Regions from separate parts of the Nostoc sp. DedQUE04 genome, predicted to be linked through region 1. Evidence: riboswitches for the same ligand, from Rfam matches in the RefSeq annotation. Region 1 holds a riboswitch; each other region holds the start of a gene.
The links. Region 1 has a riboswitch for cobalamin ahead of RM049_RS15110 (hypothetical protein). Riboswitches for the same ligand answer to the same signal wherever they lie in the genome.
Positions count from the first base shown of each region.

Region 2: it holds a riboswitch for cobalamin, as region 1 does, so the genes downstream of both, cobG (precorrin-3B synthase) here and RM049_RS15110 (hypothetical protein) in region 1, are expected to answer to the same signal.
Region 3: it holds a riboswitch for cobalamin, as region 1 does, so the genes downstream of both, RM049_RS03150 (DUF1636 family protein) here and RM049_RS15110 (hypothetical protein) in region 1, are expected to answer to the same signal.

Region 1 covers NZ_JAVRCA010000018.1:41,369-46,828, reverse strand. Annotated here, with positions in the region: gene RM049_RS15120 (ribonucleotide-diphosphate reductase subunit beta) at 1-433, opposite strand, end outside; gene RM049_RS15115 (ribonucleoside-diphosphate reductase subunit alpha) at 533-2,788, opposite strand; cobalamin riboswitch at 3,078-3,221, shown strand; gene RM049_RS15110 (hypothetical protein) at 3,596-3,850, shown strand; gene RM049_RS15105 (methyltransferase domain-containing protein) at 3,873-4,874, shown strand; gene cobW (cobalamin biosynthesis protein CobW) at 4,989-5,460, shown strand, end outside.
Region 2 covers NZ_JAVRCA010000047.1:18,687-24,146, forward strand. Annotated here, with positions in the region: gene RM049_RS26400 (LLM class flavin-dependent oxidoreductase) at 177-1,565, shown strand; cobalamin riboswitch at 1,743-1,874, shown strand; gene cobG (precorrin-3B synthase) at 1,848-3,584, shown strand; gene RM049_RS26410 (precorrin-8X methylmutase) at 3,715-4,341, shown strand; gene RM049_RS26415 (precorrin-2 C(20)-methyltransferase) at 4,344-5,048, shown strand; gene RM049_RS26420 (metalloregulator ArsR/SmtB family transcription factor) at 5,130-5,456, shown strand.
Region 3 covers NZ_JAVRCA010000003.1:122,698-128,157, reverse strand. Annotated here, with positions in the region: gene RM049_RS03160 (PEP-CTERM sorting domain-containing protein) at 126-731, opposite strand; gene RM049_RS03155 (cobalt-precorrin-6A reductase) at 821-1,558, opposite strand; gene RM049_RS03150 (DUF1636 family protein) at 1,558-1,977, opposite strand; cobalamin riboswitch at 1,999-2,161, opposite strand; partial or broken gene RM049_RS39200 (uroporphyrin-III C-methyltransferase) at 2,211-2,307, opposite strand; gene RM049_RS03145 (SinI family restriction endonuclease) at 2,354-3,043, shown strand; gene RM049_RS03140 (DNA cytosine methyltransferase) at 3,047-4,486, opposite strand; gene cobA (uroporphyrinogen-III C-methyltransferase) at 4,637-5,416, opposite strand; gene RM049_RS03130 (sirohydrochlorin chelatase) at 5,413-5,460, opposite strand, start outside.

The DNA.
Region 1 (5,460 bases):
GGCGATCGCTGGGAATCACCGTCTCAATGATGTATTGATAAGATTGATTGTGCATTGCTTCTTGGGAAATTTGTTCTGCCATGCATAGCGCGATTTCTGGTGCAGTCACGCTGTTTTTGATGTGAGGCACATTACAGGTTTGTACTGAATCAAGAAATGTCAGGTAGCTAAGGATGCCATCAAATGCACGTCGTTCTCCAGGCGTGAGATTGACGTAATCTGTCACATCTTGAGTAATGTCTATTTTTTCGGGAACCCAGAAGTTCTCTCGCATTTGACGGTAGAGAGACACAGCCCACGAATAACGAACGTCGTTTAATTGCATTAAGTTCGTAGTCTCCCCGAACCATATCAAACGGTTTCCTGTATCATCATTCCCGTTCGGATTGAAAACGGGATTAATCGGCATTAATAATTGTCTTGGTTGGTACACTTTAATTCTGTTTTGATTAGTTTTCACTCTTAATTGGGCAATGGGTAATGCCCATTGCCTATGCTTGATAACTGATAACTGTTTACTGATGACTAATGTTCAGCTTGCACAAGCAACACATTGCTCGTTCGATTCTTTGAAACTATCTTTTTGGACAGTGCGAATATAGTAGATTGCTTTACAACCCAATTCCCAAGCCAGCATTAGGGTTTCAAAAATATCAAAAGCGGTGAGAGAACGCTCAGGTTCGTCGGGGAAATAAACTCCAGCGTTCAGATTAAACAGTAGTTCCATCGAAATTCCTGTATCAATCCATTGTTGGATTGTGGCGATCGCCCGCACTACTTTTTTCTGATCCAGTGTCTTATTTTCGACATAGAACCATAGATTATCCCGAATGTAAGGCGGTGCGATGGGTACTGAACCCTTGGCCCACTTTTCATAAAAGAATTTGCTGTAAACGGGTAAAACACTGGCTGTACAACCCTGAACTAAAGATGAAGAAGTATTGGGTGCGATCGCTGTAATGTGTGAATTGCGAATACCATGTTGTTTGATATCCTGACTCAATTTTGCGAAGCGTTCTGGAAGACTAGCGTGTTGCAAAAACCATTCCACAGGTTTTGCTCCTATTAAGTGTCCTTTGCTCCATTCACTACCCGCAAAAGCAGGATACGCGCCTCGTTCCTTAGCAAGGAACATTGATGCAGATGTGCAATAGTAACCGATATCTTCAAATAAATCACTGATTTCCTGAAGATGGGTGTAGGTAAGATGACGTTTTGCTAACCAATCGGCTAATCCCATACAGCCCACTCCAATTGTGCGATATTTGGCATTGTGGGTGGCACTAGCATAAAAGGGTGGTGAAGTAAGTTCAATGGTGTTATCTAATATACGTACTGCGATTTGACAAATCTCTGTTCGTTGCTCATCCTCAAGATTTGCCAGATTGATACTTACGAGATTACACGTATGTGCTTCTTCACCAGGTTTCACATTTGACCAAGATTCCTGGCATAAATTCCCACCTGGAATATAGCCCTCATGCTGATTGGGATTAGCTCGGTTCGCGGTATCTTTAAACCACAGGTAAGGCATCCCGGTTTCTAACTGGGTTCGCATCATCTGTTTGAGTAAAAGACGAGCATTCACCCGTTTGTAAAGTGTAATCTCACTTTCTAAACTGGCTTCGATTTGAAGATAAGCCCTTTCAAATGCTTCACCCCAAACTTTTGCCAATTCAATGCCTAAACGAGTTCGCACCTCATAAGGATCAACTAACGTCCATTCTTCATCGGCTGCTACTCGCCGCATAAATTCGTCACTGACAACCAATTGCGGGAACACGTCATAAGCTTTGCGTCGCCCGTCCCCATTCTCTGTTTGCATTTCCAAAAATTCGGGCAAGTCCAAATGCCAAACATCCAGACTGACAGTGACAGCACCTGCTCTGCGTCCACCTTGATTAACTGCTACTGCTGTATCATTCAATAACTTAATCCAGGGAACCACGCCACCAGAGGCATTCTTCTTCCCCATCACCCAACTACCAGTAGCCCGAATGCGAGACAGATTTACGCCCACGCCGCCACCATTTTTAGAAATCCGAGCCGCATCATGAATACCATCAAAAATGCTTTCTAAATTGTCGTCCATCGCCGTAATGAAACAACTGGCAAGAGAACCATTAGGAATCCGCAAGTTCGCTAAAATTGGGGTTGCTAAGGATATTTGACGACGGGCGATCACTTCATAAAATTGCTTTGCCCAGGTTAATCGGTTCTCTGGTGTTTCCACGGAGGCAATCAATAACGCACAAGTTAAAAATGCTTCCTGTGGTAGCTCATTCGCCAGAAGATATCGCTTCGTCAGTAATACTGCTCCGGCATAATCATAGTCGGCATCCCAGTCGGGATTGATCCAAGTGTTAGCAATCTCTAATTCTGCGTCCGTGTAGCTTAAAATGCGGCGATCGTATTGTTCTGATAAAACTTTTGTTTGTACAGTCCGAGCATAATAACCGTACTGATAACCACGGCTAACTGTTATTTCTTTCCACAAACTCCAAATGTGTAATCGCCCTGCTACATAGCGCCAATCGGGTTCTTCAGGACTACACAAATCTAAAGCACAGCGAATTAAATTATCTTGAATTTCTCTTGTGGTAATTCCAGGACGCAATCGAGTTGTCAGATGTGCTTCTAGAGCAATAGAATTTGCTGAAAGTCCGCAACAAGCCCAATTAACCACTGTGCGAATTTTATTAATTTCTAACGGTGTTGTCGAACCATCGCGACGAACAACATAGATATCCGTTGTGGAGTCCTCAAAAAGTGTGGATGAAGCTTGCATACAAGATGTGTTGATGAATTGTAGAAAAATAATTGCAAAAATGGAAAAGAATTGTTCACTAGGTTTGGCAATGTAAATAATTGTTGACGGTGAGCGGAGTCGAACCGTCAGCGCTATGTCAGCAAACGCTGGCAACCCGAAAAAGTTTGTTGGGTTGAAAATTTCTAGAAGAATTGTCCAATAAAAATCCAGAGCAAGCTTTGGTAAAGAATGAGACTTGCCCCGATTAATGACGAATGCCAGTATAGATCGACCATTGATTTTTATGCAAGCAAATCACAGTTGTGTTAGTATTCAGATGAATCTCGGTTCTAGTGGGAAACAGCCGCTAGAGGAAACGGGGAAAGTCCGGTGTAAATCCGGCGCTGTCCCGCAGCTGTAATCAAGGCTTGCCTTGTGAGTCAGAATGCCCGCCGAAGTGAACTTGTAAATTTTGTACATCTGCGAGGCACAGATAAGTATTCTTATGAAGATTTCTACAACTACTCAGCTTTACGTTCTCATAGCCCCACATATCAAAACGCTACAGATTACGACTTTCTATGAGAGGGTAAGCGATTAATTTCCGGTACAAGTTGTGTCTTGAGATGCAGCGCTTCGCTATCGCTGCTGCAAGCAGATCGCAATTACTACTCCAGATGATAGTATCGCTTGCAAATAGTCACAGCAACAAAAAAACTCTGTATTAACTAACAGATGGAAGTTGTTCAAAACAGGTAATAAATGGCGTGTATGACGTACATAGTCCTGTTCCATATTACCCATAGAAATTGCTAATTTACTAGCCTAATACTTCAGTTAATCATCATGCCGAAATTCTATCTTCACCGAGTTGGTCAGATTCCTACTGCTATTCATCCCTTTGTCAAACAAACGGCTCTCCCTCAAGGCAAATACAAGCCCAGTCTACTTCAAGGGAAAATTATTCAAGATGTTCAAAACTTTGCAACGTCGATGTATCGAATGATGTATATTGCAATCGCCTCTGTCGGGCGGTTACGACATCGCTCGTCTAATTCGGGACAAGCAGCAATAAGTAAACCGTTAGATCGACTCAAATAGGTGTACAAGAGCGTTCAAAAAAATGTCAACTTTATTATATTCTGTAATTGGTTTTCTTCTGCTTTTAGTAATTGGAATTGCGGCTTATTTCCTAACTGCCCGCAAGTATCAATCTTCATCCACAGTCGCCAATTCCTATGATCAATGGACGCTTGACGGTATCCTAGAGTTTTATTGGGGGGAACACATTCACCTTGGTCATTACGGTTCGCCGCCACGAAGTAAGGATTTTTTGGCTGCTAAATCTGACTTTGTACATGAAATGGTGAAATGGGGTGGAATAGAAAAATTATCTCCTGGTACTACTGTCTTAGATGTTGGCTGTGGGATTGGGGGTAGCAGCCGGATTTTAGCGCAGGATTATGGATTTGCTGTCACAGGGATTACCATCAGCCCACAGCAGGTGAAACGCGCCCAGGAGTTAACACCCCTTGGGCTAAACGCCCAGTTTGCGGTTGATGATGCAATGGCATTGTCGTTTCCAGATGCCAGTTTTGATGTGGTCTGGTCAATCGAAGCAGGCCCTCACATGCCAGATAAAACTGTTTTTGCTAGAGAATTAATGCGGGTGCTAAAGCCTGGTGGAGTGCTGGTTGTAGCTGACTGGAATCAGAGGGATGACCGCCAAAAGCCGCTAAATTTTTGGGAAAAACCGGTAATGCGGCAACTTCTCGATCAGTGGTCTCATCCAGCTTTTTCCAGTATTGAAGGCTTTTCCGAGCTTTTGGCGGGGACAGAATTAGTTGAGGGGGAGGTAATTACGGCAGACTGGACGCAAGAAACCCTTCCTTCTTGGTTCGATTCGATTTGGCAAGGGATAGCTCGACCAGAGGGATTGGTGCGTTTTGGGCTGTCTGGTTTCATCAAGTCTGTGCGGGAAGTACCGACACTTTTACTGATGCGTTTGGCGTTTGGTGCAGGGCTGTGCCGATTTGGAATGTTCCGCGCTGTGCGGGCAAACTCACGCACAGAATTGATGGACAGAAACTTTGCCAACCAAAATTCCTCAAGCTTGGTTCGGTAGCGATCGCAGCTAGTGATAAATATTTGGATTTTAAGACCTGCTGACTGGGTGATATCTGCGGTTAGAACTTCTTTCTGCACATCGCAAGATTAATCAACAAACGACACACTTTATATGCAAAAAATTCCCGTCACAGTAATTACAGGATTTCTAGGCGCAGGCAAAACGACGTTAATTCGCCATTTACTGCAAAACAATGAGGGACGACGCATTGCTGTTTTGGTGAATGAATTTGGAGAAATCGGAATTGATGGCGAACTTTTGCGTGATTGCCGAGTTTGTGACGATGAAGAAGATTCCAACAGTAATATTGTTGAACTCACCAACGGTTGTCTGTGCTGTACGGTGCAAGAAGAATTCCTCCCCGCGATGCAAGAATTACTTCAGCGACGCGCCAACCTTGACTGTATGTTAATTGAAACCTCTGGACTAGCACTCCCAAAACCATTGGTGCAAGCATTTCGCTGGCCCGAAATTCGCACAGGCGCTACAGTTGACAGCGTAATTACTGTAGTGGACTGTGAAGCGTTGGCAACTAATCAATATGTAGGCGATTTAGCAGCCCTCTTAGCACAGCGACAAGCCG
Region 2 (5,460 bases), on a different contig from region 1:
CAAAAACTAACGTGATTTAACTCATAACACCCTAGTACAACATTGCATAAATTCGGCAAAACTCTGCGTTCCTCTGCGCTACGCCAGTTGCTACAACGCTGGGAAACCGCGCAACGCACTGGTTTAACTTTGCGTGCCTTTGCGTTTAAAAACACAACGATTTTACAAAAAAAAGCATGAGTACGAAAAAACCTCAACTTAGATTAGGTGCATTCTTGCCCAGCACTGGTCATCACGTAGCGTCATGGCGACACCCCGAAGCGCAAGCTAATGCTGGTTTGAACTTTCAGCATTATAAAAAGCTGGCACAGACAGCAGAACGCGGCAAATTTGACATGATCTTCTTTGCAGATGGTGTGGCTGTGCGCGATGCCTACGGCGGGCTACGCCAACGCAATCAAAGCGCCGACCTTTTGAGCCGGAATGGCAAACTCGTCCACTTTGAACCTCTTACCCTGTTGTCGGCTTTATCTGTAGTGACGGAAAACATCGGTTTGACGGCCACAGTATCAACCACCTACAACGAGCCTTATCATCTCGCCCGCAAATTTGCATCATTAGATTATCTTAGCGGTGGCCGTGCCGGTTGGAATCTCGTAACTTCTGCTACCGAAGCTGAAGCGTTGAACTTCAATCGGGAAAAGCACATGGAGCATACCCTACGTTATCAACGTGCCAAAGAGTTTGTGGATGTAGTCACGAAACTCTGGGATAGTTGGGAGGACGACGCCTTCTTACATGATAAGGAATCGGGTATTTACTTCGATCCAAATAAACTGCACGTTCCCAACCACAAAGGCGAGCATTTTTCAGTACGCGGCCCGCTGAATGTGGCGCGTCCCATCCAAGGTTATCCGGTGATCATTCAAGCTGGATCTTCCGAGGATGGTAAGGAGCTAGCTGCACAAACGGCGGAGGTAATTTTCACTGCCCAACAGACCTTGGCAGAAGCTCAGGCATTTTATACAGATGTGAAGGGGAGACTGGCTCAATACGGGCGCTCACCTGACCATCTTAAGATTATGCCAGGTGTATTCCCAGTTATCGGCAAAACTGAGCAAGAAGCTAAGGACAAATTCGATCGAATTCAGGAGTTGATCGATCCGGTAGTCGGCTTAAATTTGCTTGGCTCAATGATCGGTGGATTTGACCTATCTGGCTATCCATTGGACGGGCCGTTGCCGGAGTTACCAGAGACTAACGGGGGTAAAAGCCGTCAGCAACTTCTGACTGACCTAGCCAAGAGAGAGAATTTAACGATTCGACAACTGTATTTATCGATAGCTGGAGCGCGTGGGCATCGTCAGATTCTAGGCACACCAGAACAAATTGCCGATCAGCTAGAAGATTGGTTTGTCAATGGTGGGGCAGATGGCTTTAATATTATGCCGCCCTGGTTGCCCGGAGGATTGGATGAGTTTGTAGACTTGGTAATTCCTGAATTGCAACGTCGCGGTCTGTTCCGTACAGAGTATGAAGCAGGAACCCTGCGCGAAAATCTTGGTTTACCTCGTCCGGTAAATCAGTTTAGCAAAGTTGCTACTCGTGAAGCGGCGATCGCCTAACTTTTTCTAAAGCAAGTTTTGCAACAAAAAGGCTCAAGCATTCCTGCCTGAGCCATAACTAAATTCAATTTATAGATTAGCTTCAAGAACTATATCTTTCGATCGGTAGTGGATCAGCTCAGTTAAAATTTATCACCATAGTAATGTAAGATAATTATCTGGATGATGTCTGGTTGATATCTATAACCTCAACAAAGTCTAAATTACTAAAGCTGAGAGTTGGGAAACTCCGGTGAAATTCCGGGACTGTGCCGCAGCTGTGATGGGATGACCCAAGTCAGAATGCCAACTCTCAGGATGTCCTCAAGACACACTCACCGTCTACTCCCTGCGTTGCACGGGGAAGGAGTTCTAAGTTTGGTTTCTAGATTTGCCACTTGTCCTGGCTTGTTTTATGCTACTCCTGCCGCAGATGGTATATTATCTCGCGTTAGAATACCAGGTGGAATTATTAGTAGTCAGCAGTGCCGTGCGATCGCAGATATAGCAGAGCAGCACGGTGGCGGCTATATAGATGTGACTAATCGAGCCAACCTACAAGTTCGTGAAATCCGCACGGGGATAAATGCTGAGGTTCTGAAGTACCTACAAAATATGGGATTGGGTTCTGACAATACTGTTGTAGACCAAATCCGCAATATTATGACCAGTCCAACTGCTGGTATCGATCCCCAAGAATTAATCGACACTCGCCCCTTTGTCCAAGGTTGGGATGATTATATTGCTGCACATCCCGCGCTTTCGGGACTGTCGGCAAAATTTAGCGTTTGCTTTGATGGTGGTGGGATAATTCAGGTGTGCGATCGCTTGAATGATATCGCCTTTGCAGCTGTCTTACTTAACGATCGGGTTTATTTTCGTCTCTATCTCAGTGTTGGCGAGAAAAGTCAACCTCCCAGCGATACGGGAATTTTGTTACCACCAGAGGAATGTTTGCCCGTCTTAGCAGCTTTGGCGGATGTCTATCTAGCTTATAGTCATCCTACGAGTAAGCGGCGGCTACGTTTGAGAGAGTTATTGAATACTTTGGGTTGTGAAAATTATCTCCAAGAAGTTGAGCAGCGTTTACCTTTTTCTTTTTTGTACAGTGAAATAAGAAAAGACCTACTCTCCGAGCAAGGCAAGCTACGGTGTACACACAAGTCTGAAACAGTTCACTCATCAGAGCTTAAGCGTAAGTTTTACCCCTCCCTAACCCTCCCCTTGGAAAGGGGAGGGAACTGTATTTCTAGTTTCCCCCCTTTCCAAGGGGGGATTAAGGGGGGTAATTCGATGTGTGTGTACACTGTAGAGGAAGGCAAAGGGGAAAAATATCAGCATATTGGCATCCATCCCCAACGTCAGCAAGGCTTATTTTACATTGGTGTTGTCTTGCCCTTGGGCCGATTGCAAAGTAGACAGATGCGGGGTTTAGCAGATTTAGCAGCAAAATACGGCAGTGGAACTCTCAGGCTAACCCCTTGGCAAAATTTGCTCCTTACAGATATTCCTCAGCAATGGGTTGCTGATGTCCAAGGTGAAATTGCTTTATTAGGATTAGATTTTTCTGCAAACAACGTCAAGGGTGGATTAGTTGCCTGTTCGGGAAAAAAGGGTTGCACCGCTTCTGCCACTGACACTAAAAGTCATGCGTTGGCATTGGCAGAGTATCTTAAAACTCGCGTTACTCTTGATTACCCAGTTAATATCCACTTCACTGGCTGCGAAAAATCTTGTGCCCAGCATAGCAAAAGTGATATTACTCTCCTCGGCGTCACCATTGAGGCTGAAAATAGAACTGTGGAAGGCTATCACGTTTATGTTGGTGACAGTAATCAGAAATTCGGACGCGAACTATATCAATATGTAACTTTTGCCGAACTACCTGCATTAGTAGAGCGGATGCTATATGTATATAAAATTCAACGCTTAAATTCTAATGAGTCCTTTGGGGAATTTGCTAATCGATATCCAATAGCACAATTACAGCAGTTATTTAATAAACACTTAGAAAATGGAACCACAGATAAATACAGATGATTGATTCCTCCCTTTCTCTGACTCTGTGTTCTCTGCGGTTAATTAAATTAGGTATTCTTCTATTAAAAAAGAAGTATCTATACTAACTAACAAATCAATCCAAAATTTAAAATCTAAAATCCCAAATTGAATGCCCGACTATATCCGAGATGCCAACGAAATTTACCGTAATTCCTTCGCAATCATTCGGTCAGAAGCGAACCTAGATGTGCTGCCACCAGATGTAGCAAAAGTTGCTGTGCGTCTAATTCATGCCTGTGGAATGACGGATATTGTCACTGAGTTGGGATATTCACCAACAGCAGTGCAATCCGCAAGGGCAGCACTGGCAGCAGGAGCGCCAATACTGTGCGATTGCCGAATGGTTGCCGATGGCGTTACCAGACGGCGGTTGTCTGCAAACAATCAAGTTATCTGTACCCTCAACGAGCCAGAAGTGCCAGAACTTGCCCAGCGTATGGGTACTACAAGGTCGGCCGCAGCTATAGAATTATGGCGATCGCACCTGGAAGGCTCAGTAATTGCAATTGGGAATGCGCCCACAGCCCTGTTCCGACTGTTAGAAATACTCGATGAAGGAGCTACTAAACCTGCAATTATCTTGGGCTTTCCAGTGGGGTTTGTCGGTGCAGCCGAATCAAAAGCCGCACTGGCAGCAGATAGCAGAAATGTACCATTTTTAACCTTACACGGTCGGCGCGGTGGAAGTGCGATCGCGGCAGCAGCAGTTAACGCCCTGGCAACGGAGGAAGAATGAATATGCAACCTAAAGGTCGTCTTTATGGAATTGGTGTCGGCCCGGGCGATCCCGAACTATTGACCCTCAAAGCGCTGCGGTTATTACGTGCGGCTCCTGTAGTAGCTTATCAATCAGCCACAGATAAAGAAAGTATCGCTAGAGCGATCGTGGCGCAGTATCTTCCTGGCAATCAAATCGAGGTACTATTTCACCTCCCCCGCGCTTTGGAACCAGAAAAGGCAAAATCTATTTATGACCAGGAAATTGAACCAATTGCCGAGCATCTAGCAGCAGGTCGAGATGTCGTGGTACTGTGCGAGGGCGATCCATTTTTCTATGGTTCATTTATGTACCTGTTCACGCGGTTATGCGACCAATACGAAACAGAAGTTGTCCCCGGAGTTTCCTCGCTGATGACTTGTCCGGTAGCCTTGGGTGTACCTTTCACCTACTACAATGATATTCTCACAGTCTTACCCGCCCCGTTGCCAGCAGAAGAACTGACTACACATCTGCTGATGACTGATGCCGCCGCAATTATGAAGCTAGGTCGTCACTTTACCAAAGTACGAGATATCCTGCATAAATTAGGGCTAGCGTCACGAGCAAGATATATTGAGCGGGCATCAACATCACAGCAACGTATCATCCCCCTAGATGAAGTCGATCCAGCCGAGGTACCCTATTTCTCAATGATTGTAATTCCCACCAAAAATCGACTATAGACTGATCTTTCCTTTTTAGTTAAGGTATTCTTTAACTGATGATTAAGACTTGACCATAAAGAAATACTTCAATAAAAGTTGATGGCTTCTAATAGCACCTTCACTCCTGATACGATCGCTGCTGGCTTTCATGCCCTGTCTGACCCCCTACGGATTAAGGTATTAGAACTGCTGCGCTCTCAAGAACTATGCGTCTGTGACCTGTGTGAACACCTGGGAACTACTCAATCTAAACTGTCTTTTCACCTCAAAACCCTGAAAGAAGCGGGTTTAGTTCGCGCTCGTCAAGAAGGGCGCTGGATTTACTACAGCCTCAATCTACCGCAGTTTGCTGTCTTAGAGCAGTATTTAGCAGAATTCCGCCGCTTTAGCCCCATATTACCTATTCGTCCCCCCTGCGATCCTTAAATAT
Region 3 (5,460 bases), on a different contig from region 1:
GCTTGTATTGTTAAGGGAACTCCAAGAAAAAATTATCCAATATTGTGGGGTGGGCATCTTGCCCGCCATCTAAACGCGTAGCAAGATCCCTGTAAGGGTACAATTTTGAATTGTTATTGATGGTTTTAGGAAACTTTTTCGAGCTTCTTCTGAGTAATTTTGGATAGATTGTGGCCTTTGAGTAATGAAGGTGCGCCAACAAGAGTACCTAGAATGAGCAGGCTAAGGATAGAAGTGGGTTCAGAAACAGTGACTATAGTTGCAGAAAAACTAATAGGTAACTCACTATCTTCTAATCCTAAATTTTCAAAACCTGGTATGAGTGGCGGCGCAGAAAATACCTCTAAATAACCTGGTGTCGGCAAAAAACTCGCAAAAAATGGACTAGAATAGTTTCCTCCAGAAGTGGAATATCCAAAACCATCACCTGTTAACTGCTGAGTATTAAGACTAATTAAATTATCAACATTAAAAGGTTCGTTTCCTGGGATTGGAGTTCCAGCGGGTTGCAGACTAGTAATTGTTTCACCATTTCGCGTACCAGTAATTCCAGTAATTAAGTAAAAACCCAAATCGTTAGGGGTGTCATTAGTAGTGAAAGTACCATTCGCCTCTATGCCAGTACCAGAATAATTCCAACTCCAACTTAAAGCAGAAGCAGCTGGCATTGTCCCGAAAACTAATCCAGATGTGGTGACGAGGGCTATGGCAGATAAAGCTAGATTTTTCATGGAAGTCGTTACTGCGATCGCGGATCTTGTAGAAGGTTCCCGTGTATTATACGGAAGGAAAGATAGTATTATCAATCTTGCCTATTTACTTAGCAGCGATCTAATAACCACGCCAAAGCGGTATCAACATTATTAACCTGCTCCCCTGGCGGTATCGCTGGACGATTTACCATCACAACCTTTACGCCCAGTTCTCGCGCGGCAATAATCTTGGGCTTTGTGGCATCGCCACCGCTATTTTTGCTGACGATGGTATCAATGTTATTTTCAATCAGAATTTTTCTTTCATTATTGAGGGTAAAAGGCCCGCGATCGCACAATACCATCCCCGGCGGTACTAAAGCATCTTCGCCAGGAGGGTCAATCATCCGCATCAAAAACCAAATTTTCTCCAAATGAGCAAAAGCGGCGAGTTCTTGCCTGCCAACTGTCAAAAACACTCGCTGTGACTGATTTTGCAGGGCTATTGCTGCGGCTGCAACACTATCAACTTCAATCCAGCGATCGCCACTTTCTTTTTCCCAAGGCGGACGGATTAACATCAAACGGGGTACTCCAACTTCCGTTGCCGCATCTGCCGCATTGAAGGAAATCTGACTAGCGAAAGGATGGGTTGCATCAATTAATAAGTCGATTTGCATGACTCGCAGATAGCTAGCCAATCCAGCCACACCACCGAAGCCTCCAACCCGTAAATCGCCCAGCGGTACTGACGGTTCGCGGGTGCGGCCAGCTAGAGAGGTGATTACTTCTAACCCTTGGATAGTCGTAACTTTGGCAGCTAATTCTGCTGCATCGCCCGTCCCACCCAGAATCAAAACGCGCATCATTTAGATAAAGGTGGAATCTTTGCTAAAATGCCCTTTTTCATTGCTTCTGGACGCTCTGACCAAGGCAGCAAACCATCTGCTTTAGCATAGTATTGACTAGCACATTCCAGCACCGCAGAGGCACTCCCATCAACGGCTAAATCACCAAATAAATATGTTAATTTGCCTTTAGCACTAAAGGCGACCACGCAAGAACGATTACAAGCACTCATACATTCAACTTCTTGAATTGGGAATCGATCTCGTAACTCCCAATCTTGTGCCAGCTGCTGAAGTTGGTGTAGAAGTTTTTCACCACCACTTTCACCTAAGCGTTTTCCATTTTGCCAAACACTGGCACAGGTTTTGCAAACAAATAAAGTATGTTCAGCAACATCCAAAGGATTAGTTGGGGAAATATTTACAGTAGTAGTCATCTGTACCTCGCAGATATGTGAAACTAATAAATCGATTTCGGCGGGCATCCTGACTCACTCAACTTGAGATTTTCTTTAATCTCAAATTGGTTCACAGTTGCGGGACAGTGCCGGATTTGCACCGAACTTTCCCCGTTACCTCTGGTAGCTGACTCCCACCAGAACCGAACAACCTTATCGATCGTACACTAAAGTTATCGGAGAATACGAAACAATAAGCTTTGCGCCAACTATCAAACTGGACGACAGCCAGATAAAATACTGTGCATATTTACTACTTGTCCAATAACTGCGATCGCAGGCGCACTATAATCCAGTTTGCTCTACCTCAACTGTATTGAAATTGACCGATAGCCTTTAATAATTTCAGGAACCTATGTCGGAATTTATATTAAATTCAGCAGAAATTGCAAAGAAGGCAATGGATAGTGTTGATCCATCACTTAGCGATAAATTTACAATGGTCATACGATTTCTTTCGGATAACCCTGCTGCGGCTTCACCGCGAAAAGGTAAAAATCAGCCTATCGTCGGGACAGAAGAATATATTATTGCCAGTGCTACAAATTTCAAAACAGGTCGTGACCCAAGAACACCCTTGCCATCTAGTACAATACCAGATGAAATGGTAAGTATCATCCTGAATAAGTATTTTGAAGTTCCGTATGAGGAATTGGGAAAAGCTGAAGAATTGCACCGCCTATCAATGGGGGCAGAGAACATTGTAGGGGATTTGCTAGAAAGGTACGTTGCGACAGTTATTGAACCGCATGGATGGATATGGTGTTCTGGTTCTATAGTTAAAGCAGTTGATTTTATATATTTTGATAACAAAAATGTCTGGCAATCGCTACAAGTAAAAAATAGAGATAATACTGAAAACTCTTCTTCTGCCGCTATCCGTAAGGGAACCCCAATTAAAAAATGGTTCCGAACTTTTTCTAAAAAAAAGGGGGACAACTGGGCTAAATTCCCCTCATTGGAAGGAAAAGAAGAGCTTTCAGAAGAAGGCTTCAGATCGTATGTTGAAAAATACCTTGCTGCTTTAAGAGAGATAAAGTCCTAACTCTTATACAGTATATGCTGTTGCTGTAAAAAGCGAACTTTGGATCGGTTTTATCTCTTCTAACGACTCACTAATTTTAGCTTCCCATAAAACATCATCGTTACCTTTATAACGTGAAAATGGGAAGTTCAAAGGGGGATGTTTTATCTTGCCACTCATGTGTGCCAGGATCGCTTTGCCTATTGCTTCTCCAAACCCGACAGGTACGGCATTGCCTATCTGCCGATATTGCTCAATGAGGGAACCACATACAACCCAACTATCTGGAAATTGCTGAATACGTTTATATTCCTGAATACTTAACGGGCGCAGATGTTCTGGGTGACAGATATCCGTTGCTGGCATGGCTGGAGATGTCACTAAAGTACAGCTTGGTCTATCCCATGACAAGCGTCTAAAGAAACCAGTTTTCCCTCCACCCGAGTAATAGGATTTTCCTAATGCTTCTTTCTGCAATTCTTCAGGTAGATGTTTCCAGTATTGACCCTCTTTTAATATTCTGTAATACTTTAGCCTCCCTTCTGGGAACTCGATATACTCTGCCTCACTTTGGCTTAAATCTGCAATAGATTCACGTAGGGTTATCCACCGATCAAGACCAAAATCACCACTTTCTGAATGTGTAGGGTATAAATAAGGAACCTTTTTCTTTCCACGATGGCAGATCATGACCACTCTTTCCCTAATTTGGGGGACACCATAATTTGCCGTGTTGTATAAGTTAAAGCTGATACTGTAACCACCTTTACGAAGTTCATTCACAATATATTTCAAAGCACCACCTGGCATTTCTTCTCTGGATAAGGGAACACAGCCGCTTCCTCTTTCTGAGTGAGGGCGGTGCAGTAATGGTGCTGAAAGAAAACCTCTTACATTCTCGATGACGGCGTATTTTGGGCTTATTTCTAAGATAAGTTCAATGTATTTTAAGAATATATTGCCCCTCTCATCTTTGAAACCACGCCTTGCCCCTGCTGTGGAAAAAGCTTGGCAGGGTGGCCCGCCTAACATAATATCTACATCTTCTTTGGCTAGTTTGGCACGATCCAGGATATCCTGAGCAGTGTAAGACGCTATATTCCCCAAAAGTGCAATATCTGGCTTGTTTGCAACTATGGTCTGTCGGCAGTGCTTATCCACCTCACACGCAAGGGAAATTTCGATACCTGCTTTCTCAAAACCAAGATCCAGTCCCATAGCGCCTGAGAAAAAAGAAATGGCTTTAACTGCTTGGTGATGGTTTTCCTTGCTCGTCCTATCTACAGGATAATTTCCCTTGATCCGGTTAATGTAATCTTCAACTGCCTCCGGCTCCATAACCCACACTTTCCCTACCTGCTGTCCCTTGATATCCCCACTACGCAATAGAGTACGAACCCTTTGCTCAGAAATACCTATTTTTGAAGCTGCTTCCTTTGTGGACAAATAGGGAGAGTTTTTCATTTCGCACTCGAAACTTTTTTTATACCACTATGATCATTATCAAGCGGTTATGTCAACCGCTATTAAGTATAGAGATAAGTATTCGCACCGACCGTTTGCGAGAATGATTTTATGTGCAGGTCAAATGTTGGACAACCTTCAAACCAACCATCAAACTGGACGACAATTAGACAAAATACTGTGCATATTTACTACTTGTCCAATGACTGCGATCGCAGGCGCACCAAATCCAGTTTCCTCTACCTGTGTGACTATTGTTTCTAATGTCCCAATTAATTCTTCTTGTTCTGGGCGCGTACCCCAGCGCACCAAAGCAATCGGCGTTTCTAAATTCAACCCAGCTGTAATTAATTCTTCCACAATATAAGGCAGATTGTGAATTCCCATATAAATTACAATGGTTTCAGAACCGTGAGCGATCGCACTCCAATTTACTTGCGGTCTATACTTACCGGCGGCTTCATGACCAGTTACAAATGTCACCGATGAACTATATAGCCGATGCGTCAAAGGAATACCTGCATAAGCTGCTGCTGCAATTCCCGAAGTGATACCTGGCACAACTTCCGTTGATATTCCAGCTTTGACTAATTCTTCCATCTCTTCGCCACCGCGACCAAAGATAAAGGGATCGCCACCCTTGAGCCGCACTACAATTGCACTATCTTGCGCTTTATCAATCAGCAATTGAGTTGTTTCTGACTGCAACAACGAATGTCTCCCAGCACGTTTACCAGCATTAATTTGCTCGGCTTGGGGATTAATCATTGCCAAAATTGCCGGACTCACCAAGGCATCGTAGATGACTACATCTGCACATTCCAACAAACCTTTCGCCTTCAAGGTAATTAGTCCTGGATCTCCTGGCCCTGCACCGACTAAATAAACCTTTCCTAAATACTTGTTTCTTTGTGTCATTGTGCGGTTCATCTATCTATTAAATCCCAAATTAGCTCGGCTAATTCTGCACTTGC